Regions from separate parts of the Streptomyces sp. NPDC104581 genome, predicted to be linked through region 1. Evidence: predicted binding sites of a transcription regulator. Region 1 holds the regulator's gene; the other holds the start of a gene.
The links. Region 1 encodes HrcA, which represses chaperone genes, less so after heat shock. Its sites were predicted from a motif close to TTNGCACTCNGNNNNNCNGAGTGCNAA; they were not measured.

Region 1 (15,405 bases):
AGTCACCGGAGCCGAGGACCGTCACCATCGGGTGCTTGGCGGGGATGGTGAAGTGGGCTCGCGCCTGACCGGGCGCGGTGGTACGGACTGTGGGTGTCTGAGTCATGGGCCGGCACTGTGGCCTGCGCATACCTCCCGTTGCGGGGTTCTCGCCGCTCGACAACCTCTGGGTACCAGCGTACGACTTGGCACTGAGAAGCCCGTAGGGCTTTTCCGCGCGGCTTTCCGGCGGGGGGTCCGAATGGTCACCGGACGGGGCTTCCGTCCTCAGCCCGAGCGGCCGAACCCGATCGTCGGCACGGCCCTGCGCAGTGGCCACGGCCGGCTCGGCGCGGGCAGGAGCCCGGCCAGGAAGGCGTACCGGCGCAGCGCCGCCGGGTCCTGGTCGGACGACTCCCGGACATAGCTCCACCAGGCGGCGACCTCCGCCCAGCCGGGCGCCGACAGCGATCCGCCGAACTCCTGGACCGACAGGGCGGCGGTGAGCCCGGAGAAGGCGAGCCGGTCGGCGAGCGGCCAGCCGGCGAGGGTGCCGGTGACGAACCCGGCGACGAACACGTCACCCGCGCCCGTCGGGTCGAGCGCCTCCACGTCGATGGCAGGCACCTCGGCGGTGGCCCCGGTGGCGCCGTCGACCGCGTAGGCGCCCTCCGCGCCCAGGGTCACGACGACCAGCGGCACCAGTTCGGCGAGCGCCCGCGCGGCGGCCTTGGGGCAGTCCGCCCGGGTGTAGCGCATCGCCTCCTGGGCGTTGGGCAGGAACGCCTCGCAGTGCGCCAGGTCGGGGAGCCCGGCGAGGTCCCAGCGGCCCGTGTCGTCCCACCCCACGTCGGCGAAGACCCGCGCGCCGTGCCCGGCGGCGCGGGCGATCCACCCCTCGCTGCGGCCCGGTGTGAGCGCGGCGACGGCGGCACGCGCGCGTGGCGGGCACTCGGGCAGGGTGCCTTCGGGCGGCGGCGCCTCGTGGCCGTGGGAGACCATCGTGCGCTCGCCCTCGTACGCCATGGAGACCGTGACCGGTGAGTGCCAGCCGGGGACGGTGCGGGAACGGGAGAGGTCGATGCCCTCGCCCTGCTCCAGCGCGTCCCAGCAGTACTCCCCGTAGTGGTCGTCGCCGAAGGCGGCCGAGAGTGAGGTGCGCAGTCCCAGCCGGGCCAGCGCGCTGGCCATGTTGGCGATGCCGCCGGGGCTCGAACCCATGCCCCGGGCCCAGGACTCGGTGCCGCGCACGGGGGCGCTGTCGAGGCCGGTGAAGATGATGTCGAGGAAGACCGTGCCGGTGAGGTAGACGTCGCAGTCCGGGTCGTCGGGGGCGCGCAGGGCGCCCAGCGGGTCGACGTCGGCGGTGTGTGCCTGCGGGGTTCCTTCACGTGGGGTCACGGTCGCGCTCCCGGATCGGCGTACGGTCCGGACAGTGTGCCCGATGGCACTGACAGCCGGCGTGACGGCGGGGCCGTGCGGTCCGTGCCGGCGGGCCGGGCGCGGGTCAGCCGGAGCGCTTGGGGAGCGGCACCCGCACGAGGTCCGCCGCGACGGTCATGTCTCCCTCGTAGCCGGCCGCCCTGGCCTGCCGCTCGAACTGGGCCGGGTCGCTGTAGCGCTGCGAGAAGTGCGTCAGGACGAGGTGCCGTACGCCGGCCTCCCGCGCCACCGCGCCCGCCTGGCCCGCCGTCAGATGCCCGTGGTCGGCGGCCAGTTGATGGTCCTCGTCGAGGAAGGTGGACTCGATGACCAGCATGTCGCAGCCGTCGGCCAGGGCGTGCACGCCGTCGCAGAGCCGGGTGTCCATGACGAACGCGAAGCTCTGGCCCCTGCGCTCCTCGCTGACGTCGGCGAGCGTCACCCCGCGCAGTTCGCCGTCCCGCTGGAGGCGTCCCACGTCGGGCCCCTGGATGCCGTGCGCGGCGAGGCGTTCGGGCAGCATCCTGCGGCCGTCGGGCTCGGTGATCCGGTAGCCGTAGGACTCGACGGGGTGCGAGAGCCGGTGCGCCCGCAGGGTGTACGAGCCGGTGCGCGCGAGTACGCCGTCGGCCTCGACGGGTGCCTCGGTGATGTCGACGCTCTCGCGGTACGCCGTCGCGTAACGCAGCCTCCTGAAGAAGACGTGCCCGCTCGCCGGGTAGTGCGCGGTGACCTCGTGCGGGACGCCGTCCAGGTTGATGCGCTGGATCACTCCGGCGAGGCCGAGCGAGTGGTCGCCGTGGAAGTGCGTGACGCAGATCCGGTTGATGTCGTGGGCCGCGACCGCGGCACGCGCCATCTGGCGCTGGGTGCCGTCGCCCGGGTCGAAGAGGATGCCCTCGCCGTCCCAGCGCAGCAGATAGCCGTTGTGGTTGCGGTGCCGGGTGGGGACCTGGCTGGCGGTGCCGAGGACGACGAGTTCTCGTACGGACACGGTGTCGGACGCCTACCCGGGGGGCCAGTTGAGGCCGCGTCCGCCGAGCACGTGGGCGTGCGCGTGGAAGACGGTCTGGCCGGCGCCGCTGCCGGTGTTGAAGACGATCCGGTAGCCGCTGCCGACGGTCTTGTCCTCGGCGGCGACCTCGGCGGACTCGCGCAGGACGTCGGCGGCGACCTGCGGTTCGGCGGCGGCGAGCGCGGCCGCGTCCGGGTAGTGGACCTTGGGGATCACCAGCACATGGGTGGGGGCCTGCGGGTTGATGTCCCTGAAGGCCACGGTGGTGTCCGTCTCACGTACGACGGTCGCGGGCACCTCCCCGGCGACGATCTTGCAGAACAGGCAGTCGGCCTGTCGTTCTCCCGCCATGGTCCGGGTCTCCTCGTGTCGGTCGGCCGGTCGTGCCCGGTCGCTTCCGTAAGGAGGCATGCTATCCGCCCCGCCGGCGCCGGGAGGTGTCCGCCCGGCGATCAGGACCAGCGGCCGGTGCGGCCGAGCAGCAGCGCGCAGGCGGCCGTGCCGGCGGTGGAGGTGCGCAGCACGGTCCGGCCGAGCCGGTACGGGGCGGCCCCGGCGTCCGCGAACAGCGCCAACTCGTCGGGGGACACGCCGCCTTCGGGCCCGACGACCAGCACGATGCTTCCGGTGTCCGGGAGTTCGGCGGTGGCCAGCGGCAGGCTGCCCTCCTCGTGCAGGACGGCGGCGAAGTCGGCGGTCGCCAGGAGCGCCGCGACCTCTTTGGAGGACATCGCGTCCGCGACCCGGGGGAAGCGGAGTCTGCGGGACTGCTTGCCCGCCTCGCGGGCGGTGGCGCGCCATTTGGCGAGGGCCTTGGCGCCCCGCTCGCCCCGCCACTGGGTGACGCAGCGCGCGGCCTGCCAGGGCACGATCGCGTCGACACCGGTCTCGGTCATCGTCTCGACGGACAGTTCGCCCCGGTCGCCCTTGGGCAGGGCCTGTACGACGGTGACGCGCGGCGCGGGCTCCTCCTCGGTCAGTACGCCGGTGACGGCCACCTCCAGCCGGTCCTTGCCGTGGACGGCCGCGACCGTCCCGTGGGCGCCGGTGCCGGAGCCGTCGGTCAGGACGACCTCCTCCCCCACGCGCAGCCTCCTCACGGAGACGGCGTGGCGGCCCTCGGGGCCGTCCAGCGTGACGGTGCCGGTCCGCAGGGTCTCGGCGGTGTCGACGACGAAGACGGGTGCGGTCATGAGGCGTGTCCCGGGGTCAACGAGGCGCGGGCGGCGTCGAATTCGTCGGCGAGGACCTCGACGAGCCGCCCGGCGGGCAGCGCGCGGGCCATCCGGTGGCCCTGGCCCGCCCACAGGGCCATGCCCTGCGGGTCGCCGACCTTGGCCGCGGCCTTGCGCAGCCCGGCGGTGAGGTGGTGCACCGCCGGGTACGCGGGCGGGGCGTAGGGGCCGTGTTCGCGCATGAAGCGGTTGACGAGACCGCGTGCGGGCCGGCCGGAGAAGGCGCGGGTGAGTTCGGTCCGGGTGAACATCGGGTCGGTCATGGCGCGTTTGTGCAGGGCGTGGGCGCCGGACTCCGGGCAGACGAGGAAGGCGGTGCCGAACTGGGCGGCGTCGGCGCCTGCGGCGAGTACGGCGGCGATCTGGCCGCCGCGCATGAGCCCGCCGGCCGCGATGACCGGCAGGGTCACGGCCTCGCGTACCTGGGTGACGAGCGACAGCAGCCCGATGCCCGCGCCGTCGGTGGCGGGGTCGTCGCGGTGCGTGCCCTGGTGGCCGCCGGCCTCGACGCCCTGCACGCAGACGACGTCGGCGCCCGACCACTCGGCGGTCTGGGCCTCTTCGGGCGTGGTCACCGTGACGACGGTGAGGGTGCCGACGCGGGAGAAGGCGTCGAGCGTGGTGGGAGTGGGGCAGCCGAAGGTGAACGAGACGACCGGGACGGGATCGTCGAGGAGTATCGCGAGCTTGGCCTCGTACCCGTCGTCACGGCCCGCCTCGGGGTCGCCGAGGGGCGTCTCGTACCAGGTCGCCTCACCGGCGAGCTGATCGCGGTAGAGCTCCACGGCGGCGTGGTCGTCGTGGTGCGGCTGCGGCATGAAGAGGTTGATCCCGAACGCGCTGCCGCTGAGCCCCCGGAGCTGTTTGACCTCCTGGTACATCCCGTCGGCGGTCTTGTACCCGGCGGCGAGGAATCCGAGGCCCCCGGCGTCGCCGACGGCCGCGACCAACTGCGGGCAGGACGCGCCGCCCGCCATGGGGGCCTGCACGATCGGATACCGGCAGATGTCGGTCAACACGGAGGGCATGCACGCATCGTGCCATGCCCCCGGTGGGGCGCCGCACGTGGACCGCGATCCCGGGACGGGCGCGGCCCGATGCCTGTCCGCCGAGTCCCGCCGCCCCGCGGCGCACCGCGTTCCGCCCCGGACCGGACGGGCCGCGTGTGCGGCCCGCCGGGCGCGGGGGCGGAACGCGGGAACGGGCCCTGGGCCGTGTCCGACAAATGGCGCCGTCCGCCCGTAGGGCGGGGCTCGCGGCGGCTGGTGCGGTGCATCGCGAGGCGGAGGATCGGACTCGTACCGGGCGTACTCGGCCGAGTCCGACAACGCGGCGAGGTGCCGTACCAGGCGCCGCGAGCCAGGCGGGAATTGTCAGACACGGCCTAGCGGCCGTTGAACGCGTCCTTCAGCCTGGAGAACAGCCCCTGTTGGCCCGGCTGGAACTGGCCGGTGGGCCGCTCCTCGCCCCTGAGCTTCGCCAGCTCGCGCAGCAACCGCTCCTGCTCCGGGTCGAGTTTCGACGGCGTCATGACCTCGACATGGACGATCAGATCGCCCCGGCCGCCGCCGCGCAGATGCGTGATGCCGCGCCCGTGGAGCGGGATCGACTGGCCCGACTGGGTGCCCGGCCGTACGTCGATGTCCTCGACGCCGTCCAGTGTCTCCAGCGGACACTGGGTGCCCAGCGCCGCCGCGGTCATCGGGATCGTCACCGTGCAGTGCAGATCGTCGCCGCGCCGCTGGAACACCGCGTGCGGCGATTCGTGGATCTCAACGTACAGATCGCCGGCCGGCCCGCCGCCGGGGCCGACCTCACCCTCACCGGAGAGCTGGATACGGGTGCCGTTGTCGACGCCTGCCGGGATCTTGACCGTGAGCGTGCGGCGGGAGCGGATGCGGCCGTCGCCGGCGCACTCGGGGCAGGGGGTCGGCACGACCGTACCGAAGCCCTGGCACTGCGGACACGGCCGCGATGTCATGACCTGGCCCAGGAAGGACCGGGTGACCTGGGAGACCTCGCCACGGCCGCGGCACATGTCACAGGTCTGCGCGGAGGTGCCGGGTGCGGCGCCCTCGCCCGAGCAGGTCGTACAGACGACCGCCGTGTCGACCTGGATGTCCTTGGTGGTGCCGAAGGCCGCCTCGTTGAGGTCGATCTCCAGCCGGATCATCGCGTCCTGGCCGCGCCGCGTCCGCGACCTCGGGCCACGCTGCTGCGACGTCCCGAAGAACGCGTCCATGATGTCGGAGAAGTTGCCGAAGCCACCGGCCCCGAATCCGCCCGCGCCACCGCCCGCCTGCGAGAGCGGGTCGCCGCCGAGGTCGTAGACCTGCTTCTTCTGCGGGTCCGACAACACCTCGTAGGCGGCGTTGATCTCCTTGAAGCGCTCCTGCGTCTTGGGATCGGGATTGACATCCGGGTGCAGCTCGCGGGCGAGCCTGCGGAATGCCTTCTTGATCTCGTCCTGCGACGCGTCGCGGCGTACGCCGAGTACGGCGTAGTAGTCCGTGGCCACTTACGACTCCGCCAGGATCTGTCCGACGTAACGTGCCACTGCGCGTACCGCTCCCATCGTTCCGGGGTAGTCCATGCGGGTCGGTCCGACCACGCCGAGTTTGGCGACTGCCTCGTCGCCCGAACCGTAGCCGACCGCGACGACGGACGTGGAGTTGAGGCCCTCGTGGGCGTTCTCGTGCCCGATTCGTACGGTCATGCCCGAGTCCTCGGCCTCGCCGAGCAGCCTGAGGAGCACGACCTGCTCCTCAAGTGCCTCCAGCACCGGCCGGATCGTCAGGGGGAAGTCGTGCCCGAAGCGCGTCAGATTGGCGGTCCCGCCGATCATCAGCCGCTCCTCCGTCTCCTCGACCAGCGTCTCCAGCAGCGTCGCCAGGACGGTGGTCACCGTGCCCCGGTCCTCCAGGTCGAAGGACTCGGGCAGCTCCTGCACCAGCAGCGGCACGTCCGAGAAACGGCGGCCGACGACCCGGGCGTTGAGCCGGGCCCGCAGGTCCGCCAGCGAGGTCTCGCCGAACGGCACCGGGCAGTCGATCATGCGCTGCTCGACCCGGCCGGTGTCGGTGATCAGGACGAGCATCAGCCGCGCGGGGGCCAGCGAGAGCAGCTCCACGTGGCGCACCGTCGAGCGCGTCAGCGAGGGGTACTGCACGACCGCGACCTGCCGGGTCAGCTGCGCGAGCAGCCGCACCGTACGGCCCACCACGTCGTCCAGGTCGACGGCGCTGTCGAGAAAGTTCTGGATGGCCCTGCGCTCCGGCGCCGACAGGGGCTTGACGCCCGCGAGCCGGTCGACGAAGAGGCGGTAGCCCTTGTCCGTCGGAATACGCCCCGCGCTCGTGTGGGGCTGGGCGATGAAGCCCTCGTCCTCCAGGACGGCCATGTCGTTACGGACAGTGGCCGGGGAGACACCGAGCTTGTGCCGCTCGGTCAGCGCCTTGGAGCCGACGGGCTCCTCCGTGCCGACATAGTCCTGGACGATGGCGCGCAGCACCTCAAGCCTGCGTTCGCTCAGCATCGCGCACACCTCCAGCTCTGGTTCCTCGGATCCGGCTTGGCACTCGGTGCGTTGGAGTGCCAGCATTCCCCGGGCCAGTGTACGGCCGTGAGGTACGCCCCTAGCAAGGCCGACCGGTCACGCTACCGCGCGCGGCACCGCCGTCCCCACCGATAGCGTCGCCGTATGAACGTCCGTTGGGAAGAGCAGGGGTGGGAACGCATCGCACCGGGAGTCGGCAGACGCAGGCTCCCTGGCTGGGATGCGACGGTCGGGCTGGTCATGGGTGAGGACGCCGTACTTCTGTACGACACGGGCTCGACGCTCCGTGAGGGCGCCGAGATCCGCGCGCAGGCGCAGGCGCTCTGCGGCCGGCGCGTCACGCACATCGTGCTCAGCCATCCCCATTTCGACCATGTCCTGGGGACGGCCGCGTTCTCCGGGGCGCGGGTGTACGGCGCGGTCGGCATGGCGGAGCTGCTCCCGCGCGACCGCGACAGCCTGCGCGCCTCCGCCGTACGGCACGGGGTGGCCGTCGCCGACGCGACCGAGGCCGTGGACGTACTGGTCGGGCCGCAGCACGAGGTGTCCGGCGAGTCGACGCTCGATCTCGGCGGACGGCAGGTACTTCTCGCCAATGTCGGGCCGGGCCACTCGGGGCACGATCTCGCGCTGCTCGTCCCCGGCGAACGCGAGGTCGTCTTCTGCGGCGACGTGGTCGAGGAGTCGGGCGAACCGCAGGCCGGCTCCGACGCGATCCCTTCACGCTGGCCGGCCGCGCTGGACCGGCTGCTGGCGCTGGGCGGCGAGGACGCGCTGTACGTTCCCGGCCACGGCGCGACCGTCGACGCGGCGTTCGTACGGGCGCAGCGGGACCGACTGGCGGCGCGTTTCGGCACGGCGTAGCCACCCCGCGGGTATCCGCGCGGGGTGGCGCCGGCCCCGATATCGTCGGCGGATGCGCAGCTACAGCCCCGATCTGACCCCGCCCTGGAAGCGTTCGAAGCCGGTGCCCGAGGTGCCCGCGGAACCGGATCTGGTGGTCGAGGAGGTGTCGACCGGCTTCTGCGGCGCGGTGATCCGCTGCGAGAAGACCGCCGAGGGGCCGACGGTCACGCTGGAGGACCGCTTCGGCAAGCACCGGGTGTTCCCGCTGGTGGAGCGGGGGTTCATGCTCGAAGGCCAGGTCGTCACCCTGGTCCGGCCCACCGCGGGCGGTCCCGTCCGCCCCACCCGTACGGCCTCCGGCTCGGTCGCCGTCCCGGGCGCCCGCGCCCGGGTGGCCCGTGCGGGGCGCATCTATGTGGAGGGGCGGCACGACGCGGAGCTGGTGGAACGGGTCTGGGGCGACGACCTGCGGATCGAGGGCGTGGTCGTGGAGTATCTGGAGGGCATCGACGATCTCCCGGCGATCGTCGCGGAGTTCGGCCCGGCGGCGGACGCGCGCCTCGGTGTGCTGGTCGACCATCTGGTGCCCGGCTCCAAGGAGTCCCGCCTCGCGGAGCGGGTCACCGGGGACGACGTCCTGATCGTGGGCCACCCGTACATCGACGTCTGGCAGGCGGTGAAGCCGTCGTCGGTCGGCATCCCGGCGTGGCCGACGGTGCCTCGGGGGCAGGACTGGAAGACGGGGGTGTGCCGCGAGCTGGGCTGGCCGGAAAACACCGGTGCGGCGTGGCAGCGGATCCTGTCCTCGGTGCGGTCGTTCAGGGACCTGGAGCCGGCGTTGCTGGGCCGGGTGGAGGAACTGATCGATTTCGTGACGGAGCCGGGGTTGTAGTGCGGCTGGTTGCGGGGCGCCGGTGGGGTGGGGTGGTGCGGGCTGGCGCCCGGGGCCCGCTTCCGGGGCCGAGGTGCCGCCTCTTCGGGCCGGGGCGGGGTGGCCTCAATCGCCGGCCGGGCTTCGGTGGTGCGGGCCGGTGCCCGGGTGCCGCTCCGGGGTCATGCCCGGACGGCGTGATTTACGGCGCGTGCACCGCTCGTTGGACCCGACGACCCACCCTGTCCACGCACCACAAATCAGCCCAAGTGTCCGACCACGACCCCTGCGCGTCCCCCTTCCCCCCGCGGGAAGAGGGACGACCTGTCTCTGCGGGAGGCGGGACCGCCTGCGGGAGGTGGAAACGGGGGCGGCACGTGCCGGTGCCCTCACGGCGCGAAGCGGACCGGGGCAGGCCACCGCCAAGATCACCCGCGACAGACGGAGACGGGGGCTGGGGTCAATGACCACCGGAATCACCCCGCCGGAGGCGACCCCGGGGCCGTACCGCTGTCGTGACGCCGCAGGAGGGGCACACGGTGACGGTGACCGTTACGGGTGACGGCGGCGGACCCGGGGGCGGCCTCTGCGAGTCCCCTCACGGGGACCGTGGCCGGTGACCGCCAGGATCGCCCGCCGGAGGCGACCCCGGGCCGTGCCGGCCTCGTGACGCCGCAGGAGGGCGGACCGGGGGTCGGTGACCGTCGCGAGTGACGGCGTAAGGGGGGCGGGGTCGCAGGAGGTGCGTGTTCGGACACTCAGGCTGATTTGTGGCGCGTGAACAACCCGGGTCAACGGGTCCAACGAACGGGGCACGCGCCGTAAATCACGCCGTCCGGACATGCACCTCCGGAGACCCCGCACCCCAACCCACACCCACAACCGCAACCCAAACCCCAGACCCCGCACCCCGCCGGGAGGCCACCCGCCCCCGGACCGGGAGGACACCCGGAGGGCACCAGCCCGGCCGGCGATTGAGGCCAACCCGGCCGCCGGCCCGCAGGGGCGGACTCAGTCCACCAGCCCCCGCACCACCGCGTCCGCCAGCAACCGCCCCCGCAGCGTCAGCACCGCCCGCCCCTCCCTGTACGGCCCCGCCTCCAGCAGCCCCTCCGACCGTGCCCGCCCCGCCGCAGCCAGCCCGGCCGGCCGCAGCAGCGACAGCTCCACACCGTCGGACAGCCGCAGCTCCAGCAGGATCCGCTCCACGCGCCGGTCCTCCGCCGTGAGGACCTCCCGGCCCGCCCCCGGCGACCGCCCCTCCGCCAGCGCCGCCGCGTACGCCCCGGGGTGCTTCACGTTCCACCACCGGACCCCGCCGACATGGCTGTGGGCGCCCGGCCCCGCGCCCCACCAGTCCGCGCCGCGCCAGTACAGCTCGTTGTGCAGGCAGCGCCCGGCGTCGGTGGTGGCCCAGTTGGAGACCTCGTACCAGGAGAACCCGGCCGCCGCCAGCGTCTCGTCCGCGATCAGATAGCGGTCGGCGTGCTCGTCGTCGTCGGTCATCGGGATCTCGCCGCGCCGGATGCGCCGGGCCAGCCCCGTGCCCTCCTCGACGATCAGCGCGTACGCCGAGATGTGGTCGGGCCCGGCGCCCACCGCCGCCGACAGCGAGGCGCGCCAGTCGTCGTCGCTCTCGCCGGGCGTGCCGTAGATCAGGTCGAGGTTCACGTGGTCGAACCCGGCCGCGCGGGCCTCGGCCACGCACGCCTCGGGCCGCCCGGGGGTGTGCGTACGGTCGAGCACCTTCAGGACGTGCTGTCTGGCGCTCTGCATACCGAAGGAGATCCGGTTGAAGCCGCCGTCGCGCAGCTCCGCGAGGTACGCCGGGTCGACGGACTCCGGGTTCGCCTCGGTGGTGACCTCAGCGTCGTCGGCGAGGCCGAACTCCTCGCGTACGGCGCCCAGCATCCGTACGAGGTCGGACGCGGCCAGCAGCGTGGGCGTACCGCCGCCGACGAAGACCGTGCGGACGGGCCTGGGGTCGTCGCCGAGTACCTTCCGGGCGAGCCGGATCTCGTCGGTCAGGGTGTCGGCGTAGTTGTCGCGGGAGGCCAGTACGCCGCCCGAGCCGCGCAGCTCGGTCGCCGTGTAGGTGTTGAAGTCGCAGTAGCCGCAGCGGGTGGCGCAGTACGGCACGTGGAGATAGAACCCGAGCGGCCGGTCCGCGGCGCCCTGGAGGGCGTGCGGGGGCAGCGCGCCGGTCTCGGGCATGGGGTCACCGTCGGGCAGTGCGGAAGGCATGCCCCCAGTGTCCCGCACCTCGCGGGTGCGCCGGCGCGCCTCACACCGCGCGCAGCACCAGCATCGCCAGGTCGTCCGAGGGCGGGCTCGGGTCGAAGTCGTGCACGGCGCGTCTGATCCGCTCGGCGACGCCCTGCGCGCTCAGTCCCGCGCAGCCCGCGAGGATCGCGGCGAGGCCGTCGTCGTCGTCCAGGAGCAGCCGTCCCGAGCGGCGCTCGGTGACGCCGTCGGTGACGCACAGGAGCGTGTCCCCGGAGGCCAGGTCGAAGCTGAGGCTCTCGTAGGCGACGTGCTCGTCGACCCCGAGGAGCAGTTGCGGCTCGGCGGCCGCCCGTACCGTCCCGTCGGGCCGCAGCAGCAGCGGCAGGGGGTGGCCGGCGCTGGCGAGGGTGCAGCGGGCGCCGCCGCCGGTGCCGGGCAGCGGCTCCAGCTGGCCGTAGAGCAGGGAGAGGAACCGGGACTGGCCACCGTCGGCGAGCCCGGCGCCCCGGCCGTCGTCGAGGCTCTTGCCGATGTCCTGGATGTCACCGAGCGGGCCCAGGTCGCTGAGCCCGTTCTCGCCGCCGGAGAGGTCCTGTCCGCCGGCCACGGCGACCATCAGCGCCGCGGCCTCGGCGGCCTCCATCGCGTCGTCCAGCAGGAGCCTGTTGAGCCGGTCGAGGACTTCGCCGACGCGGTACCCCTCGCGGGCCAGGAGCCGCAGCCAGGGGCGGGCCAGTCCGGTGACGACGGCGGCCTCGGGGCCGCTGCCCTGGACGTCGCCGAGCATGAAGCACCAGCGTCCGCCGGGCGGCGCGGGGAAGACGTCGTAGAAGTCGCCGCCGACCACTCCGTCGTCGGCGGGCTCGTACACGAGGTGGCTCTCGACACCCGGGATCCGGGCGACCTGGCTGGGCAGCAGGCCGCGTTGCAGGATGCGGCTGATGGTGGCCTGCCGGGTGTAGCGGCGGGCGGCGCCGATCGCGAGGCCGACCCGGCGGGCGAAGTCCTCGATGAGCGCGATCACTTCGTCGGGCATCCGCGCCAGGCGCCGGCGTCCGAGGACGAGGGTGCCCAGGGGGCGGCCGTTGGCGACGAGCCGGCAGGAGACGGCGGCGCCGTCGTGCGCGCCGGTCTGGCCCGAACCGGGCCAGGGGACGGGCACAGGAACGTTCCGCCCTGGGCTCGAACCCGTCGTGTCCTGGGCGTCCGGGGAGTCGAGCAGCCGGGGCGGCTCCTTCTCCAAGAGGGTGCGCAGGATCTCGATGCGGGACTCGTCGGCGTGCCAGACGCGGGCCAGTCGCGGTGCGGCGCCCGCCCTGCCGTGGCCTTCGCCCTCGCCGTCGAGCCAGATCGCGCACCAGTCGGCGATCCGGGGCACGAGCAGCTGACCGGCGAGTGCCGCGACCAGGTCCTCGTCGAGCTGTCCGGCCAGCAGGTCGGAGGCTTCGGCGAGGAAGGAGAGGGCGCCCCGGCTGATCCAGTCGGGATCCTCGCGCGCCGTTCCGCGCGGGGCGGGGGCGATGATCTCGGCGGCGCGCAGTCCGCGCCGGAGCGCGGGTTCGCCGACGACTCCGGCGGCTCCCGCCGCCGCGTCGTCGGCGCCGACCGCCGGGTCGTCGGCGGTCGGCCCGTCGAGGGGGAGACGGGCCCAGACGGTCTTGAGGCCGGTGCGGTAGGTGATGCCCCAGCGTTCCGTGAGGGCGGCGATGAGCTGGAGGCCCCGGCCGTACTCGGGGGAGCCGCCGCCGGCCGGGCCGTGCGCGTCGCTGCGCACCGAGCGGGCGGGGTGGTGGTCGGACACCTCGATGACGAGGGCGGCGGGCTCCCGCTCGGCCGCGCTCTCGTCGTCGGGTCTCTCCTCCACCTCACGGGGTGCTTCGAGCCGGCAGAGCAGTTCCACGTTGGTGCCCGCGTGCACGACCGCGTTGGTGACCAGTTCGTCGACGATCAGCACGGCGTCGTCGGCCAGTCCGTCCGTGCTGTGCCCGCCCGGCGGGCACGCCTCGTCGCCCTGGCACAGGGCACAGGTGGCGAGCAGCCCGAGGCTGGTCCACTCGGCGAGCGCCGCGCGCACGAAGCGGCGCGCGGCGGACGGGGCGAGCGGATTCCCCGGCAGGCTGGTGCGTGCCGTGCGTCGCTCGTCGTTCCTGAACGTCCGGCTCCGAGCCGGATTCGGCTCTTGCGGATCGCCCACGTTCCCACAGTCCCCTATAGGCCCCACGTGCGGCTCCTGGTCGTTTCCCTCGTTGCGCCGCTCACCACCCGGACAGAGTGACAGACTGAGCGTGCCCATAAGCGTCGAGTCGTCGAAAATGGGCGAAGAAGTGAACGAAGAACGGAGCTCGGAACCACTTCCCCGGCCGCCGCGCCCTCCCTCACCCCGTACCCCGGATTCCCCCGCACCCGGCCATCACGCACTCGGACGCCACTCACGATGAGCAACCCGATACCCACCGAACCGCCCGCCGACACACCGGTCACCGACCGCGCCGGCATCCTCCTCGTCGACGACATGGAGGAGAATCTCCTCGCCCTGGAAGCGGTGCTGGCATCGCTCAACGTGCCGCTGGTACGGGCCCGTTCGGGCGAGGAGGCGATACGGGCGCTGCGCCGCGAGCGGTTCGCCCTGGTCGTGCTGGACGTTCGGATGCCGGGCATGGACGGTTTCGACACCGCGGCCGGCATCAAGCGCCTCGATCAGGCCAAGGACGTCCCGATCATCTTCCTGACCGGGAGCGATCCCGACAGCGGCTTCACGTTCCGCGGCTACGCGACGGGGGCCGCCGACTTCATCCCCAAGCCGTTCGATCCGTGGGTGCTGCGCGCGAAGGCGACCGTCTTCCTCGAACTCCACCGCAAGAACCGCCAGTTGGAGGTCCTGCTCGCGCGTGATCACGTACAGCTCGCGGAGATGGCCCGGCGGCTCTCCGCCATCGGGTCCCTGCTCGGCGCGGAGGGCGACGACGCGGACGGCGGTGCCGGCGAGGGTGACGGCGACGCGAAGACCCTGCGCGGGCCCGGCGAGTTGGCGGCGCTGCGCGGCCATGTGGCCGGGCTGGACAACATACTGCGGGAATTACGCCGCGGACGGAGCCCTCAGCCGTAGTTCCCGGCCGACAGCCCCGCCCGCGTACTCATGTACGACGCGTAGATGCCTCTACGCCTCCCGCGCTCCGGCGTACATCTCGTCCAGCAGGTGCTTGTACTCGCGCTCCACGACGGGCCGCTTGAGCTTCAGGCTGGGCGTCAGCTCGCCGTGCTCGATGTCCAGGTCGCGCGGCAGCAGCCGGAACTTCCTGATCGTCTGCCAGCGCTGAAGCCCCTCGTTGAGCTGCTTCACATAGCCGTCGACCAGTTCCTGGGTCCGCGGCGACGCGACCACGTCGGCGTACGACGCGCCCTCCATACCGTTCTCGGCGGCCCAGCCGAGCAGCGCGGCCTCGTCCAGCGAGATGAGCGCGGTGCAGAAGTTCCGGTCGGCGCCGTGCACCAGGATGTTGGAGACGTACGGGCACACCGCCTTGAACTGGCCCTCGACCTCGGCCGGCGCGATGTACTTGCCGCCGGAGGTCTTGATCAGGTCCTTCTTGCGGTCGGTGATCCGCAGATAGCCGTCGACCGACAGCTCGCCGATGTCCCCGGTGTGGAACCAGCCGTCGGATTCGAGGACTTCGGCGGTCTTCTCGGGCAGTCCGTGGTAGCCGTCCATGATGCCGGGGCCGCGCAGCATGATCTCGCCGTCGTCGGCGATGCGGACCTCGGTGCCGGGCAGCGGCTTGCCGACGGTGCCGGTGCGGTACGCCTCGCCCGGGTTGACGAAGCTCGCGGCGCTCGACTCCGTCAGGCCGTAGCCCTCCAGGATGTGGATTCCGGCGCCGGCGAAGAAGAAGCCGATGTCGGGCGCGAGCGCGGCGGATCCGGAGATCGCGGCGCGCAGCTGTCCGCCGAACGCGTCGCGGAGCTTGGCGAAGACGAGCCTGTCGGCGACGGTGTGCTTGACGCGGAGCGTGAAGGGCACCGAAGCGGTGCCGGTGTGGCGGAAGTTGTCCTGGCCGGCCTTCGCGTACTCGCGCGAGACACCGGCGGCCCACTGGAAGATCTTGTACTTCGCGCCGCCGCCCGCCCGCGCCTTGGCCGCGACCCCGTTGTAGACCTTCTCGAAGATGCGGGGCACCGCCGCCATGTAGGTCGGCCGCACCACGGGCAGATTCTCGATGATCTTGTCGACGCGCCCGTCGACGGCGGTGACATGACC
Region 2 (15,405 bases), on a different contig from region 1:
GATCTCGGCCTTGATCTGGTTGACGCGGCCCGTGACCTCGGTGCTGTCGCCACCGCCGTCGACGATGGTCGTGTCGTCCTTGGAGACGGTGACGCGGCGGGCGGTGCCCAGCACGTCGAGACCGGCCTGGTCGAGCTTGAGGCCGACCTCCTCGGCGATGACGGTCGCGCCCGTGAGGGTGGCGATGTCGCCGAGCATGGCCTTGCGGCGGTCACCGAAGCCGGGGGCCTTCACGGCGACGGCGTTGAACGTGCCGCGGATCTTGTTGACGACGAGGGTGGAGAGCGCCTCGCCCTCGACGTCCTCGGCGATGATCAGCAGCGGCCGGGAGCCGCCCGCCTGGATGACCTTCTCCAGCAGCGGGAGCAGGTCCTGGATGGAGCCGATCTTGCCCTGGTTGATCAGGATGTACGGGTCGTCGAGGACGGCCTCCATACGCTCCTGGTCGGTCACCATGTACGGCGAGAGGTAGCCCTTGTCGAAGGCCATGCCCTCGGTGAACTCCAGCTCCAGGCCGAAGGTGTTGGACTCCTCGACGGTGATGACACCGTCCTTGCCGACCTTGTCCATCGCCTCGGCGATGAGCTCGCCGACCTGCGAGTCCTGGGCGGAGAGCCCGGCGACGGCGGCGATGTCGGACTTGTCGTCGATCGGGCGGGCCGTGTCCAGCAGCTCCTTGGAGACGGCGGCGACGGCGGCGTCGATGCCCTTCTTCAGGGCGGCCGGGGAGGCGCCGGCGGCGACGTTGCGCAGGCCCTCGCGGACCAGCGCCTGGGCCAGCACGGTGGCGGTGGTGGTGCCGTCACCCGCGATGTCGTTGGTCTTGGTCGCCACCTCCTTCACGAGCTGGGCGCCGAGGTTCTCGTACGGGTCGTCGAGCTCGACCTCGCGGGCGATCGTGACGCCGTCGTTGGTGATGGTGGGGGCGCCGAACTTCTTGTCGATGACGACGTTGCGGCCCTTGGGGCCGATCGTCACCTTCACCGTGTCGGCAAGCTTGTTGACGCCGCGCTCAAGGGCGCGACGGGCGTCCTCGTCGAACTTCAGGATCTTCGCCATGGGAGCTTTCTCTTGTCCTCTCGAACGAACAACGAACTACGCCCCGGACCGCCCGGCGATGCGGGGGCCAGGGGCGCAGTTTCACAGCGGGACTGTGAGGATTACTTCTCGATGATCGCGAGCACGTCGCGAGCCGAGAGGACGAGGTACTCCTCGCCGCTGTACTTCACCTCAGTGCCGCCGTACTTGCTGTACAGAACGACGTCGCCGACGGAAACGTCGAGCGGGAGCCGCTCGCCGTTCTCGAAGCGACCCGGACCGACGGCCAGGACGACGCCCTCCTGGGGCTTCTCCTTGGCAGTGTCCGGAATAACCAGGCCAGAGGCCGTGGTCTGCTCTGCGTCGAGCGGCTGGACCACGATGCGGTCCTCGAGCGGCTTGATGGCAACCTTGGTGCTGGCGGTCGTCACGATCCGACCTCCCCCTTCGGAGATCTCACGGGGTTAACTGTCTGGGTCGCGTGACCGGGCTCGATCCGTCGTCGCGGGTGCCGGACCTGTCCTGCCACGCATTTGGCACTCTCCAGTGGGGAGTGCCAGACATGACACTATGACCGCGATTAGCACTCGGTCAAGCTGAGTGCCAGTCGAGGCCCGGCGGTGGCCCGATCGGGTGGCCGCCTCCTAGACGTAGTCCTCCAGCTTCGCCACCGCGTAACCCTTGTCCGTGATCGTCTTCATGACGTGCCGGATCATGTCGGGCATCGAGCCCTTCCAGTCCTCCTTGCCGCGGAAATGCGTGAGGACGATGTCCCCGGGGTGCAGTTTCCGGTCCCACTCGCGCCACTCCATGTGGTCGGGGAACGCCTCGGACGACCAGAGCGGCACCGCCTTGACGCCGCAGGACTTGGCGGCGCGGAGGGTGCCGGCGTCGTAGTTGCCGTACGGCGGCCGGAACAGCTCGGGCCGCTTTCCGAACCGCTTCTCGATCCTGTCCTGCTGGCCGCAGATCTCCCGCTTCTGCTTCTCGTAGGAGAGCCCGGGGAGGTAGGGGTGGGTGAGGGTGTGGTTGTGCAGGGAGACGCCGCGGGCCTGCATCTTCTTGAAGTAGGCGTAGTTGTCGCTGATGACGTAGTCACTGAGGAAGGCGCTGTACGGGATCTTCAACTCGGTCATCATGCGCAGCAGTTCGGGGTCCTTCTCGGCGCCGTCGTCGATCGTCAGGAAGACGACCTTCTCCTTCGTGGGGACGCTGGTGAAGACCGGCGGGAGGGTCGCGCCGCCCGTGACCTCGAAGCCCTTGCGCGTGGTGATCCGCGGCTTCACCGCGGGCGGCGGGGGCGCGGCGAGCGGGGTCCTGGCGAGCTTCCACTTCTTGGCAGCGACGGCTCGCACCGCCTGGGCCCTGGCGACGGCGGCCTCGGCCTTCTTCACGTCCGCCTTCTCCGCCTCGGCCTTCTTCGCGGCCTCGGCCTTCTTCGCGGCTTCGGGGCCCGCCCGGCCCGGCGTCGCGGCGGCGGACTCGACGGGTCCGCCGCCTCCGCCGCCCCCGTCCCCGCTCCGGCCGCCGCGGTCACCCCCGCCCCGGTCACCGGACTCCCCCGCGCAGGCGGAGCCCAGCGCGGCGATCAGGAGTACGGCGGCGACCGCGCGTGTCCGTCCGCCGGTGTGCCTCTTGCGCCGCTCTGCGGCCTTTTCTTCGTTTTGTCGTACTAGTTGCATGGCGCCGCATCCTGTCAGCGCGCGGCCCGCGCGCCCGGCCGACACCGCCGGTGAGCGCCGACGGTCCCCCGCCTGGCCCACAATGGCCCGGTGACCGACCGCACCGACCGCACCCCCTCCCCCGCACCGTCGCTCGCCCCGCTGCTCTCCGACGAGGGTCAGGCCCTGCTCACCGCCCTCCGCGACCACGACCCGGCCCAGGAGCTGGCCCTCGCCACCCGGCTGCGCCGCGACCACCCGGCCGAACTGGTCTCCGCGGCCCTCGCGCAGGCCCGGCTGCGACAGCGGGCGGTCGCCAAGTTCGGCGAACGGGACGCGTACCGCATGTACTTCACGCCGCACGGCGTCGAGCAGGCCACCCGCACCTCGGTCGCCGCCCACCGGGCGGGCCGGTTCCGGGACATCGGCCCGCGGGACGGCGGCCCGGCCCGGATCACCGACCTGTGCTGCGGCGTCGGCGGCGACGCGATCGAACTGGCGCGCGCGGGGTTCGCCGTGACGGCGGTCGACCGCGACCCCGTGACCTGCGAGATCGCCGCGCTCAACGTCCGCACGCTGGCACCGGACGCCCCGCCCGCGACAGTCGTGCGCGCGGACGTCCTGGCGTACGACCTGGCCGCCGCGCCAGCCCCCGACGCCCTCTTCGTCGACCCGGCCAGACGCGGCGGCCGGGGGCGGATCTTCGATCCGGAGGCGTACTCGCCGCCGCTGTCCTGGGCGGTCGAGGCGGTACGCGCGGTCGGCGCCGGCGGCATCAAGATCGCGCCCGGTATCCCGCACGAGCTGGTCCCCGACGACTTCGAGGCCGAGTGGATCTCCGACGGCGGCGACGTCAAGGAGGCGGTGCTCTGGCACCGCGCGACGGGGCCGGGGCCGGGTGCGGAATCCGGTCCGGGGCCGCGGGCGGGTGCGATCACGCCCGGCGCCCGGCGCGCCACACTGCTTCCCGCCGGTCTCACCCTGACCGGCCGCGGCCTGCCGGACCCACCGGTCAGGGAGGTCGGCCGCTATCTGTACGAGCCGGACGGCGCCGTCATCCGCGCCCATCTGGTCGCCGAGGTCGCCGACGAGCTGGACGGCGGGCTGATCGACGAGACCATCGCGTACATCACGGCGGACGTACGGCGCCCGACGCCGTACGCGGTGGCGTACGAGATCACCGACGTGCTGCCGTTCAACCTGAAGCGGCTCAAGGCCCTGCTCCGGGAGCGCGGCGTGGGCGTCCTGACGGTCAAGAAGCGCGGCTCGCCCGTCGAACCGGAGGAGCTGCGGCGGAGGATGAAGCTCCAGGGGCGGGAATCGGCCACGGTCTTCCTGACCCGGGTCGCGGGCGCGCCCACCATGCTTCTCGGCCACCCGGCCTGAGCCCGGCCCCCGAAACCTGCCATTCACCGCGATTCGCCATGCCCTGGTACGTGTTTGAGACGGTTTCAGCATCCCGCGTCCATATCCTCTGGCGTGTTCCCGTCATAAGCTCCCCTGTTGGGGCGGTTTGAGGCGTACCGCCGGAACACCGCGTATCGCGAGGGTGGTTGGGGCGGGAAATGGCTTCTTACGGGGGTACACCGGCGTACGACGGCGCATGGACGCCGCCCGATCCGTCCGGGCGGCGCGAGATGCCTCAACTGCTGCTCGTCGCCCGGTGGTTGGTCCACGCGCTGTTCGGTTTCACCGTGCTGGGCGGAGTCGGCCTGCTCCTCTCGGCCGCCGCGGCGGACGCGGTGGACGCCGGACTCATCGGTCTGACCCTGTGGGCGGCGGCGCCCGGCACGGTGGGCTGGCTGCTGTCCCGGCGGCTGTGGACCGGCGGCGTGCGGGAGTGGCGGGCCCTGATCGCCGTCCAGGCATGGCTGGTTCTGGGCGGCGTCTCCAACATCACCGAGGGCTCCTTCCAGGGCTTCACCCAACTCGTCCTGCCGGTACTGATCCTGGTCTTCCTGTGGCACCCCGAGAGCCGGGAGTGGCTGCGGCTCGACCCGGAACGGCGGTCGCCACACCGGCCGTTCTCGTTCGCCCGGTTCATCAGGTGGCGCGGCGACGGGGGCCAGACGGCGCTCGAATACCTCGGGCTGTTCGTCCTCGTGGCCGCGATCATCGTCGGGCTCACGGCGAGCGGCGTCGGCGGGCAGGTGTCCGACGGCCTGCGGTCCGCGGTCTGTTCGATCACCGGCGCGGCGTGCCCGGCGGGCGCCGACGGCGACTCCGTCGAGGCGGGCGACGGCCGGGAGGGCGTCGACGGCGGCCCGGCCGACCCGGGCGGTCCCGGGGACCCCGGCGCTCCGCGGAACGACAACGGCGGCACCGTCCCGGTGGGCGTCGAGACCGACGAGGACCGCGAGGAGGGCGCCGCCGGTGAGCCCGGCTGGGAGGACGACGAGGCCGCGGCCGGCAACGGCGAGGACGACGGGGAGAAGGCCGAGGACTGCGGAGGCTGGGGCTTCTTCTCCTGCGCGGCCGACCGTGGCGGCCAGGTCGTCAAGGGCCTCTTCGTGGACGGCCTCTGGGGCGACGTCACCGGCGTCTGGGACCTCGTCACCGACCCGGGCGGCACCTGGGACGGCCTCAAGGAGTACGGCGGCAGCCTGGGCGACAAGTGGTCGGAGGACTCCAAGGACGCCGGTGACAAGTGGGCCAGGGGCGACTACCTCGACGCCCTGACCGACTGGGGCGGCGCGTCCGTCAACACGGTGGTCACGGCAGGCGACGACATGTTCGTCGGCGACGAGGTCCGCGACCGGTGGAACAACGGCGAGAAGACCCGGGCGGTCACCGACGTCGTGTGGAACGTCGGATCGATCTTCATCCCCGGCTACAACGCGGCCAAGGTAGGCGGGAAACTCGGCAAGGCCGGGAAGCTGGGCAAGCTCGGGAAACTCGGCAAGGCGGCCGACAAGGCCCGCGAGGCCGCCGACCGCGCCCGCAAGGCCGCGGAGAGGGGCGACGTCAAGGCCGCCGAAGACGCGGCGAGTCAGGCGCAGAAGCACGCCGACGACGCCGCGAAGGAGCTGGCGGAGAAGGGCTGCCTGATCAGCTCCGGCCCGCTCGGCGGCCGGCTCCCCGGCGGTCCCGGCGCTCCGGGCGCTCCGGACACCGAGCGGCCCTCGCTCACCGGCGGCGTCAACGCGGCCGGACGGACCGTGGCGGTCTACCGGGCGGGCGGCGTACCCGTACTCCTCCCGTTCGAGAAGAAGTGCGACGGTGCGAGCCAGGAGGAGATCGACGCCGCCGAACAGGCGAAGAAGGACGCAGCCGACGCGCAGGCGGCCAAGCGGGAAGCCGGCCAGAAGGCGGTCGCCAAGTGGAAGAAGCCGTCCTGGTACGGCGATCTGAAGAATCCGCGCAAGGGCTCCAAGGACCTCGGCGACGGCAAGTGGAAGACGAAGAAGTCGGTCGCGTACGGCCCGGCGATGGAGCGCTGGATGCGGTTCCAGGAGCAGGTCTCGGGGGTGAAGCGCGGCAAGGAGTACGCGGTGAAGGACCCGGCCACCGGGCGCGACGTCGACTTCGACGGCTGGGACTCCGCCGGGCAGAAGTACAAGGAGGCGAAGTTCGGTTACGGGGGCAAGGTCCGTCCGGATGGCACCCTGGAACCCGCACAGGCCACCAAGTGGGTCGAACAGGCGCGGCGCCAGGTGCGGGTGGCGAACGGCAAGCCGGTCGAGTGGAACTTCTCCAACAAGCAGGCCGCCGACGCCGCGCAGAAGGCGTTCGATGATGCTGGGGTGGACGTGGACGTCGTCCACACGCCCTGGAAGCCGTGACGGGGCTGTGACGGCGAGAAGCGGCGAGGAGCGACAGGCAGATGCACCATCGGGAGTCTCGGGAGTGACGGGCATGGCGAGCGAAACCATCGTGAAGGCGTCCTGGGGTCCCAGGCCCGAGTCCTGCGAGGAGCTGGCCGGCCGCTGGCTGGAGCTGCTGGGGCGGCTGACCGATCTTTCGGCCGGTGAGCTGGCGGACTGGCGGTGGGACACCGACGGGGCCACGCCGGGCGAGGCCGTGCCGCGGGACATCACCGCCTTCGCGGCGGCGGTGGACGCGGCCAACCCGCAGGACGACGCGGACGTCGTCGGCCGCACGGCCGTCGTGGTGGCCCGGCGGCAGGACGGCGGTTACGCGCAGCTCAGGGTGGGGGCGGGCGGTACGGACGGATACACCCCGTTCGGCGCGACGCTGCTGCTCTTCCCCGGCTCCCCGGACGGCGCGGCGCCGCTCACGGACCGGCTCCCGGAGGCACTGGCGGCCGTGGCCGGGGTCTGGGACGCGGACACCGGCAGCGCGCACGACCGTGAGCTGTTCGCGGCGCTGAAGTCCGCCTACGGCCTGCGGGCCTCGCACCCGCGCGCCGGCTGGTCCGTCTTCCTGTCGGCGAACCGGGCCGCGCGGGTGCCCGCGGACTTCGCCGCGCCGCGCCTGGCGGCCGGGCCGGGCGGAGTCGTACTGGACGTCGGCGCCACCACGGACGCGGTGCTCGCGGCGCACAAGGCGCTGGCGGACGCGGGGGCGCTGGCCCCGGCGGCCACCCCGGCGGACCGGCCGAAGCTGTGACCTCCGGCGCTCCGGAGGCTTCGGCGGGGCGGGGACCGGGGCAGACGGAGGGACCGGGGCGCGACGCGCTCGCCTTCAAGGCGGCTGTCGACGCGCGGACCGCCGCCGTGGAACGCCTCGCCACCGCCCCGTACGCGCCGCCCCGGCCGGACGGCGCGGACCCCGCCCGGTCCGCGTCGGGGGCGGATTTCGCGATCGTCGCGCTGCGGGTCAGCGCCGATTTCTACGAGGACGAGGACCTCGGGCGCCATGACGCCGTCCTCGACGCGTACGAGACCGAACTCCGGGGCGTCGTCCACGCCCTCGACGCCCGGTGGGGCGCGCACCGGACCGTGGAGCTGACGGCGTACGCCGACCGGTATCTGGCCGACGAGCCGGTGCCGCCGTTCTACGCGGCCCTGTGCGGGCTGGGCTACTTCGGCGACATCGAGACATGGCGGGTCGGCGGACGGCTGGTGGCCGTGGGGGTGGGGCAGCAGGACGCGGAGGAGCCCGTCGTGCTGTTCGGGGCGGTCAGCGGCGCGCCGGAGCGGTACCCGGCCGGCTGAGGGCACCCCGGACGGCCCCCAGGGGCGCCGTCCGGTGTCAGTCCCCGTCCTTCTCCAGGCGCGGCTTCCCGGGCTTCGGCTCCGTCGGCTCGGTGGACCGCGCCGTGGCTTCCGCCGGCTCCGCGGGCCGCTTCCTCGGCTCCGCCGGTTCGGTGGCGCTGAGCTGCGCGTCCAGGATCGCGGTGTCCAGATCGGTGATGTCGTCCGCGTAGATCCGCGAGAGCGGCTGCGGACCGACGTACTGCTGGCAGTTGCACTGCGCCGGCTCGTACGCCTTCGGTTTCCTGTTCTCGTCCCAGGCGGTCGCGACCTCGACTCGCTCATGGCACTTGCCCTGTCTGTCGTGCTTGGCGAGATGGTGCGTACACCCGCAGACGGGCTCCGGCGGCTTGTGTGACTCCTCAAGGGCGAGCCGGCCGCCCTCGACGAGCTTGAGACGCTCCACTCTCCGCTCGTGCCGGGTGCGCAGCGCGCTCCGGCCCGTATCGGCGACCCAGCTGAAGCCACCGACCATGAAGAAGACGAATATCCACCACAGCCAGTTCATCCGCCGCCCCTTCACCCCATGAAATGGCGCATGCGTTCCACCCAGGATAGAACGGGCGGCGTAGGAACGGCCTCAGGGAGCGGGGGGAGACTTCGGGGCACATCCGGACATCAGGTGCCACTCACGTCCCCCAAATACCACGATTTTCGCGGTTTCAGCGATGGACGCCCGGTCCCGGCGTCCCGGCCGGGTCTCCCGGGGAGGTCGGCGAGGTCCTGGCCGTGGCCAGCCGGACGGCCCAGCGGTAGTGCGCGACGGCCTTCGTCACGCCGATCAGGCCGGCGATCCAGAAGAGGGTGCCCGCGCCCATCAGGTACCAGACCTCCGCGTACGTGTCCTGACCCCGGCGCGCGCTCGCGGGCGTCTCCAGGGCCAGCCACAGACCGAACGCCCCGGCCAGGAACGAGATCAGCAGCCAGCACAGGCTCACGCCCGGCAGCCGCAGCCCCGCGTCGCGCGCCGGGTCGCTCGCCAGCGCCGCCCACCGGTGCGTCAGCGTGCGCATCGCGCCGTCCCGGCGCAGCAGCAGCCCGAGGACGATCCCGCAGGCGGTCATGACGCCGACGCCGAACGCCGCGATCAGCCCGCCCATGACGACGCCGAGCGGATCGACGACCTCCTCGGCCAGCGCCCGCAGGGCCTGCCCCGTCATCAGCCAGCCGAACTGCGCTCCGGCGACGAGCAGCAGGAACTGCGCGAGCCGGGCGAACCCCATGCTTCGCCCCACGAGCAGACCGAGCACGCCCGCACGGTCGGCGAGCAGCGCCTGCTCGTCGGGCCAGGTGCGCAGGTGTACGGGCGGCGGAGGCGGCGGCAGCGCGGGCACACGGCGAGACATGGGGGCGAGCCTATTGCCCGGCCCCGGACCGTCTCTCCGCGCATTGACATGCAGCCAATCGGCTGCCCGAGGCGACCGGCCTCGGCGAGGAGTACCGCGTCAAGGCGGCGGCCGAGGGGCGGTCGAAGGTGACCTTCGAGATCGAGCCGATGGGTTCGACGGTCAGGCTGACCGTGATCCACGACGGCTTCCAGCCGGGCTCCACCGTCCTGTCGAGCGTCAGCGAGGGCTGGCCCGCGCTGCTGTCGAGCCTCAAGACGCTGCTGGAGACGGGTGAGCCGCTGCCCGAGGAGTGAGCCCTTCCCGCGGTACCGGCCGGCGGGCCGCAGGCTCATCGGGTGCGCCCCGCCCCGGCTCACCCGGTGCGGGCCGCCCGGTCCTCCAGGAGGGCGCGTTCCCGTTCGTTGCGGGTCAGTCCGGCTGCCCGCAGGAACTCCGACCGGGCCTCCTCCGCGCGCCCCAGCCGGGCCAGCAGATCCCCGCGCACGCTCGGCAGCAGGTGGTAGCCCTTGAGCGCGGGCTCCGCCGCGAGCGCGTCGACCAGTGCCAGCCCGGCCTCGGGCCCCTCGGCCATCGAGACGGCGACCGCGCGGTTCAGTTCCACGACCGGCGAGGGGGTGAGCGCGGCGAGCCGTCCGTACAGGGCGGCGATCGCGGCCCAGTCCGTGTCCTCGTACGCGGCCGCCCGCGCGTGGCACGCGGCGATCGCGGCCTGGAGCGCGTACGGGCCGGGGGCGCCGCCCAGCGCGTTCGCCCGGGTCAGGGCCTCGACGCCACGGCGGATCAGCCGCCGGTCCCACTGTGAGCGGTCCTGGTCGGCGAGGAGGACGGGCGCGCCGCCGGGGCCGGTACGGGTGGCCGTACGGGACGCCTGGAACTCCAGCAGGGCCGCCAGGGCGTGCACTTCGGGCTCGTCGGGCATGAGTCCGCCCAGTACGCGTGCGAGCCGCAGCGCGTCCTCGCAAAGCCCGGGGCGCAGCAGGTCGTCCCCGGCGGTGGCGGAGTAGCCCTCGTTGAAGACGAGGTAGATGACCTCCAGTACGGAGGCGAGGCGCGCGGCGCGCTCGGCGCCGTACGGCACCTCGAAGGGCACCCCCGCCTTGGCGAGACCGCGTTTGGCGCGCACGATGCGCTGGGCGACCGTCGGCTCCGGCACCAGACAGGCGCGGGCGATCTCGTCGGTGGTGAGTCCGCCGAGCAGCCGCAGGGTGAGCGCGACGCGCGCCCCGGTGGACAGCACGGGGTGGCAGGAGACGAAGACGAGCCGCAGCAGGTCGTCGTCGATGTCGTCGGGTTCGGCGGGCTCGGGCGGCGGCGCCGTCTCCTCCAGGGTGCGGCCGACCTCGGCCAGCTTGCGCTTGTACGTCTCCCGGCGGCGTACGAGATCGATGGCGCGGTGCCTGGCCGTGGCCATGAGCCAGGCTCCCGGTCTGTCCGGGACGCCCGACTCGGGCCACTGCTCCAGCGCGGCGACCAGGGCGTCCTGCGCCAGCTCCTCGGCGATGCCGACGTCCCGCACGACGCGCGCGACCGCCGCGATGATCCTCGCCTGCTCGATCCTGAATACCGCTTCCACCGCGCCCGCGCTGCCGCTGTCTGCCGTCACGGCCACCCATCAGAACACCGGGGGCGGGCGGACGCCAACGCGGGGCGACCGCGCGGGCCGGTGGTTACTCGCCGATCTCGCGGACCTGGATCGAGATCGTCCAGGCGTCCTCGTGGATCTGGAGGAAACGCTTGCTCCACTCGACGGCCTCGGCCTGGTTCTTGGCCTGGAGGATCGAGTAGCCGCCGATGACCTCCTTGGACTCGGTGAAGGGCCCGTCGGTGACCGAGATCCTGCCGCCGGACCACAGGACACGGGTGCCCTGCGCGGACGGGGTGAGCCCGGCGGTCTCCAGCAGTACCCCGGCCTTGTTCATCTCCTCGATGAGCGCGCCCATGCGGTCCATCAGTTCGGGGCTGGGGCCGTCGGAGGGGGTGTTGTTCTCGTCCAGGTGGATGGTGGTCAGATAGCGCGGCATGGTGACTCCTCGGTGTGCGTGCGGGCGGGATGTTCCCCGCCTCTCACCCTTGCGTCGAACGGGCGGGGACCGGATCGACACACGCCGCGAAATCCGTGCGAAGTCTCTTCCCGGGGTCGTGCGCGGGCGCCCGGACGCTACTGGGCCGTCTCGAACCGCCAGCGGTGCACCGGGCGGGCGACGAGTTCACCGGCCGGGGCCGGGAGCTCGGGCAGCTCCGCGTCGTACGGAGCGTCCCACCAGGTCATGACCAGGACCCGGCCGCCGGGGGCGGTGAGCGTCTCGCGGCGCTCCGGGGCGGGGTCGAGCGCTCGCGAGCGTGCCCACGCCAGCAGTTCGGCGGCCCGGCCGGGCGCGGCCTTGGCCTCCCACATCAGTGCGACGGTCATGAGTAGAGGTTGTCCTTGCTGACCTCGTGCACGTGGTCGTGGCCGTGGCCGTGCGCGTGACCCTGTCCCGGTACGTGCGTCTCGGTCACCGGCAGCGAGGAGTCCGCCGAGAGGTCCCAGTCCGACGCAGGCCGGTTCCGCGCCACCATCTCGGCGCCGAGCGCCGCGACCATCGCGCCGTTGTCGGTGCACAGACCGGGCCGGGGCACCCGCAGCCGGATGCCGGCCCGCTCGCACCGCTCGGCGGCCAGCGCGCGCAGCCGGGAGTTGGCGGCGACGCCGCCGCCGATCATCAGATGGTCCACGCCCTCGTCCTTGCAGGCGCGTACGGCCTTCCGGGTCAGCACGTCCACCACCGCCTCCTGGAAGGACGCGGCCACGTCCCGTACGGGCACGTCCTCGCCCGCCGCGCGCCTGGCCTCGATCCAGCGGGCGACGGACGTCTTGAGCCCGGAGAAGGAGAAGTCGTACGGAGCGTCGCGCGGGCCGGTCAGTCCGCGCGGGAAGGCGATCGACGCGGGGTCGCCCTCACGCGCGAGCCGGTCGATCACGGGGCCGCCGGGGAAGCCGAGCTGGAGCACCCGGGCGATCTTGTCGAACGCCTCGCCCGCCGCGTCGTCGATGGTCGCGCCCATGGGGCGCACGTCGGCGGTGATGTCGGGCGCGAGCAGCAGCGACGAGTGCCCGCCGCTGACGAGCAGCGCCATCGTCGGCTCGGGCAGCGGCCCGTGTTCGAGCTGGTCCACACAGATGTGCGAGGCGAGGTGGTTCACGCCGTAGAGCGGTTTGCCGAGCGCGTACGCGTACGCCTTCGCCGCCGAGACGCCGACCAGCAGCGCGCCGGCCAGTCCGGGTCCGGCCGTGACCGCGATCCCGTCGAGGTCACGGGCGCTCACGCCCGCCTCCTTCAGGGCGCGCTCGACGGTCGGCACCATCGCCTCCAGGTGCGCGCGGGAGGCGACCTCGGGGACGACGCCGCCGAAGCGGGCGTGTTCGTCGACGCTGGAGGCGATGGCGTCGGCGAGCAGGGTCGTGCCGCGGACGACGCCCACGCCTGTCTCGTCGCACGAGGTCTCGATGCCGAGGACGAGGGGTTCGTCAGCCATGGATCTCAGTTCTTCCTTGTCCGTGGGGGCCGTCCTGCAACGACAGGCGCATGACGAGCGCGTCGACATTGCCCGGCTGGTAGTAGCCCCGGCGGAAGCCGACGGGCTCGAAGCCGAAGCGCTCGTACAGCTTCTGCGCGCGGGGGTTGTCCACCCGTACTTCGAGCAGCACCTCCTCGCACTCGAAGGCGGTGGCGTGCTGGAGGAGATCGGTGAGCAGCCGCGAGCCGAGCCCGGTGCCCCACTGGTCCCGGGCGGCGGCGATGGTCTGGACGTCCCCGAGGCCGCCGGCGGCGGCGAGGCCGGCGTAGCCGACGATCCGGCCCTCGGAGGTCTCGGCGACGACGTAGCGGCGGGTGGCGGCCGGGCCGCGCGCGTGGGCCAGCTCGGACCAGAACATGCCGGGCGACCAGGCGTCCTCGGGGAACAGGTCGTACTCCAGGGCGAGCACGGTCTCGATGTCCCACCAGCGCATCTCGCGCAGCGCCGGGGCGCTCGGGCCGGTCGCGTCGCTCGTGTCGGTCACCGGGGAGTGACCACCTTGTAGTTCTTGGGCACCTGCGCGTCGGGGCGGCGCAGATAGAGCGGCAGCGGCGGCAGGAACCCGTCGGTGTCACCCGCCGTGAGCCTCTCGGCGGCGAGGGACGCGAGCGCGGCGGCCGACTGGTGCCCGGGGGCGCGGACGTCGGGGAACGCGTCCGGGTACAGCGCGCCGCCCGCTCCGACGACCGGCAGCCCGGCCAGCTCGGCGGCGATGTCGGCGGGCCGGTCGACGGCGGGCTCGGTCAGCCGCGTGCGGGAGTCCGCGTACCGCGCCCAGTAGACCTCCTTGCGGCGCGCGTCCGTCGCCACCGCGAAGGGCCGGTCGAGCCCGGCGGCGTGGGCGAGGCCGTCCAGCGTGCACAGTCCGTGGACCGGGACCCCGAGGGTCGAGCCGAAGGCGGCGGCCGTGACGAGGCCGACGCGCAGTCCGGTGTACGGGCCGGGGCCCACGCCGACGACCAGGTCCGTCACGGCGCCGAGCGCGAGACCCGCCCCGGCGAGCACCCGGTCGACGGCGGGCAGCAGCAGCTCCCCGTGCCGGCGGGCGTCGACCTGGCTCTCGGCGGCGAGGACGGAGACACCGTCGTGGAGGGCGACGGTGACGGCGGGGGTGGCGGTATCAACGGCGAGCAGGAGCACACAAACAGCCTACGGCTCCCGGCACCGGGCACGGCGCCCTGTCCCCTCTCCCGCCTGCTGCTACCGTCACCACCGAGACGTACGTACGAGAGGTGGATCAAGGTGTCCAGGAGCAGCTCGGGATTCGTGGCCGGGCTCACCGCGCTGGCCGTGGCCGCCGTCGGTTTCCTCGCGTACCAGGCGTCGGCGAACGTACCGGACGAGCTCTCGGCGCCGAAGAAGCCCAGCTCCTCGGCGTCCGGCTCCCCCGCGCCGGAGAAGACCAAGGACGCGCACGCGGTGCCCGCGAAGTCGGGCAGCGGTCCCCGCGTCGTCTACGCGCTGGACGCGAAGCGTGTGTGGCTGGCGGGCGGGCCGGGGCCCAAGACGCGGACCTTCGTGGTCATGCCGAGCACGGTGAGCCCGCCGCCGGGGACGTACAAGGTCACGTCGCGGTCGGAGAAGGTCACGGGGTCGGACGGCGTGGACATCGAGCACGTGGTGCGGTTCACGAGCGTCGACCAGGTCGCGATCGGGTTCAGCGCGGCGGTCGACGGGTCGATGGCGAGCCCGGACCCGGCGCTGCGGACGGGTGGCGTGCGGATGAGGACGGCGGACGCCGACGCGATGTGGGCGTTCGCGACCGTGGGTTCGAAGATCGTCGTGGTCCCGTAGTCCGGAGTCCCGCAGTCCGGTGGCCCGTCGGCCCGGTGGCGGACGTGCGTGGGCGCTACGCGGTACGGCGCGCTATGCGGCGTCCCCGGAGTCGCCGCCGTCGGGGACACCGGCCGGGCTCTCGGCGGGCGGGGTCGATACGGCGCTGGCCGCCGCGCACGATGCCAGCAGATCGCTCATCGACACGGACGAGGGATCGGCAGAGGGGACCGTCGGCTCCGACGGTCGCGCTTCGGTGCTCTCTGATGCCGGCATGGATGCCTCCTGAGGCTCCGGGGGCAAGCTTGGTTAGGCAGACCTAACCAAATCTCGTTTACCATGTGACCACGCGCCGCACGGCACACGCAAGAGTTTACCGACGTCTTGTCGGAAAGCACGGACGCCCGGTCGGCGCGGGACTCCCCGGCGCCTCCGGACGGCGGGGACGGACTCCCGCTCAGGCGAACAGCGCCGCCAGGTCGACGCCGGACCAGCGCCCGCCGACGCCCGTCAGGGTCACCTCGCGCCGGTCGTCCCCCTCGGCGGGCGGACCGGCCGCCGCGAGCGGATCCGCGGCCCCCACGGGGCGGTCGATCACCACGTGCAGCCGGTCGTCCGACAGCTCCTCGACCTTTCCCTCGCCCCACTCCACGACCACCACCGAGTCCGGCAGCGACACGTCGAGGTCCAGATCCTCCATCTCGTCCACGCCGCCGAGCCGGTACGCGTCCACGTGCACGAGCGGCGGACCCGAGGTCAGCGAGGGGTGGACGCGGGCGATGACGAAGGTCGGCGACGTGACCGCGCCACGTACGCCGAGCCCGGCGCCCAGACCGCGGGTCAGCGTCGTCTTCCCGGCGCCGAGTTCAC

Region 2: groES (co-chaperone GroES) is a predicted target of HrcA. The motif match lies at 1,619-1,645, and genes of this name have one in related genera.

The regions. Positions count from the first base shown of each region.
Region 1 is NZ_JBVJNN010000013.1:120,841-136,245, forward strand. Features, by position in the region: gene ACZ61E_RS13730 (PhoH family protein) at 1-106, opposite strand, end outside; gene ACZ61E_RS13735 (carbohydrate kinase family protein) at 268-1,380, opposite strand; gene ACZ61E_RS13740 (ribonuclease Z) at 1,487-2,395, opposite strand; gene ACZ61E_RS13745 (histidine triad nucleotide-binding protein) at 2,408-2,767, opposite strand; gene ACZ61E_RS13750 (16S rRNA (uracil(1498)-N(3))-methyltransferase) at 2,869-3,609, opposite strand; gene ACZ61E_RS13755 (nitronate monooxygenase) at 3,606-4,679, opposite strand; gene dnaJ (molecular chaperone DnaJ) at 5,036-6,169, opposite strand; gene hrcA (heat-inducible transcriptional repressor HrcA) at 6,170-7,186, opposite strand; gene ACZ61E_RS13770 (MBL fold metallo-hydrolase) at 7,352-8,071, shown strand; gene ACZ61E_RS13775 (DUF3097 domain-containing protein) at 8,124-8,945, shown strand; gene hemW (radical SAM family heme chaperone HemW) at 9,936-11,168, opposite strand; gene ACZ61E_RS13785 (SpoIIE family protein phosphatase) at 11,209-13,344, opposite strand; gene ACZ61E_RS13790 (response regulator) at 13,585-14,256, shown strand; gene ACZ61E_RS13795 (AMP-dependent synthetase/ligase) at 14,308-15,405, opposite strand, start outside.
Region 2 is NZ_JBVJNN010000003.1:143,427-158,831, reverse strand. Features, by position in the region: gene groL (chaperonin GroEL) at 1-1,059, opposite strand, end outside; gene groES (co-chaperone GroES) at 1,161-1,469, opposite strand; gene ACZ61E_RS04015 (polysaccharide deacetylase family protein) at 1,683-2,720, opposite strand; gene ACZ61E_RS04010 (class I SAM-dependent methyltransferase) at 2,811-4,085, shown strand; gene ACZ61E_RS04005 (Tox-REase-5 domain-containing protein) at 4,265-6,481, shown strand; gene ACZ61E_RS04000 (hypothetical protein) at 6,555-7,268, shown strand; gene ACZ61E_RS03995 (hypothetical protein) at 7,265-7,816, shown strand; partial or broken gene ACZ61E_RS03990 (hypothetical protein) at 8,007-8,363, opposite strand; gene ACZ61E_RS03985 (hypothetical protein) at 8,518-9,201, opposite strand; gene ACZ61E_RS03980 (SRPBCC domain-containing protein) at 9,264-9,497, shown strand; gene ACZ61E_RS03975 (RNA polymerase sigma factor) at 9,557-10,813, opposite strand; gene ACZ61E_RS03970 (YciI family protein) at 10,872-11,225, opposite strand; gene ACZ61E_RS03965 (hypothetical protein) at 11,363-11,614, opposite strand; gene tsaD (tRNA (adenosine(37)-N6)-threonylcarbamoyltransferase complex transferase subunit TsaD) at 11,611-12,720, opposite strand; gene rimI (ribosomal protein S18-alanine N-acetyltransferase) at 12,713-13,195, opposite strand; gene tsaB (tRNA (adenosine(37)-N6)-threonylcarbamoyltransferase complex dimerization subunit type 1 TsaB) at 13,243-13,902, opposite strand; gene ACZ61E_RS03945 (hypothetical protein) at 14,005-14,556, shown strand; gene ACZ61E_RS03940 (hypothetical protein) at 14,629-14,811, opposite strand; gene tsaE (tRNA (adenosine(37)-N6)-threonylcarbamoyltransferase complex ATPase subunit type 1 TsaE) at 14,993-15,405, opposite strand, start outside.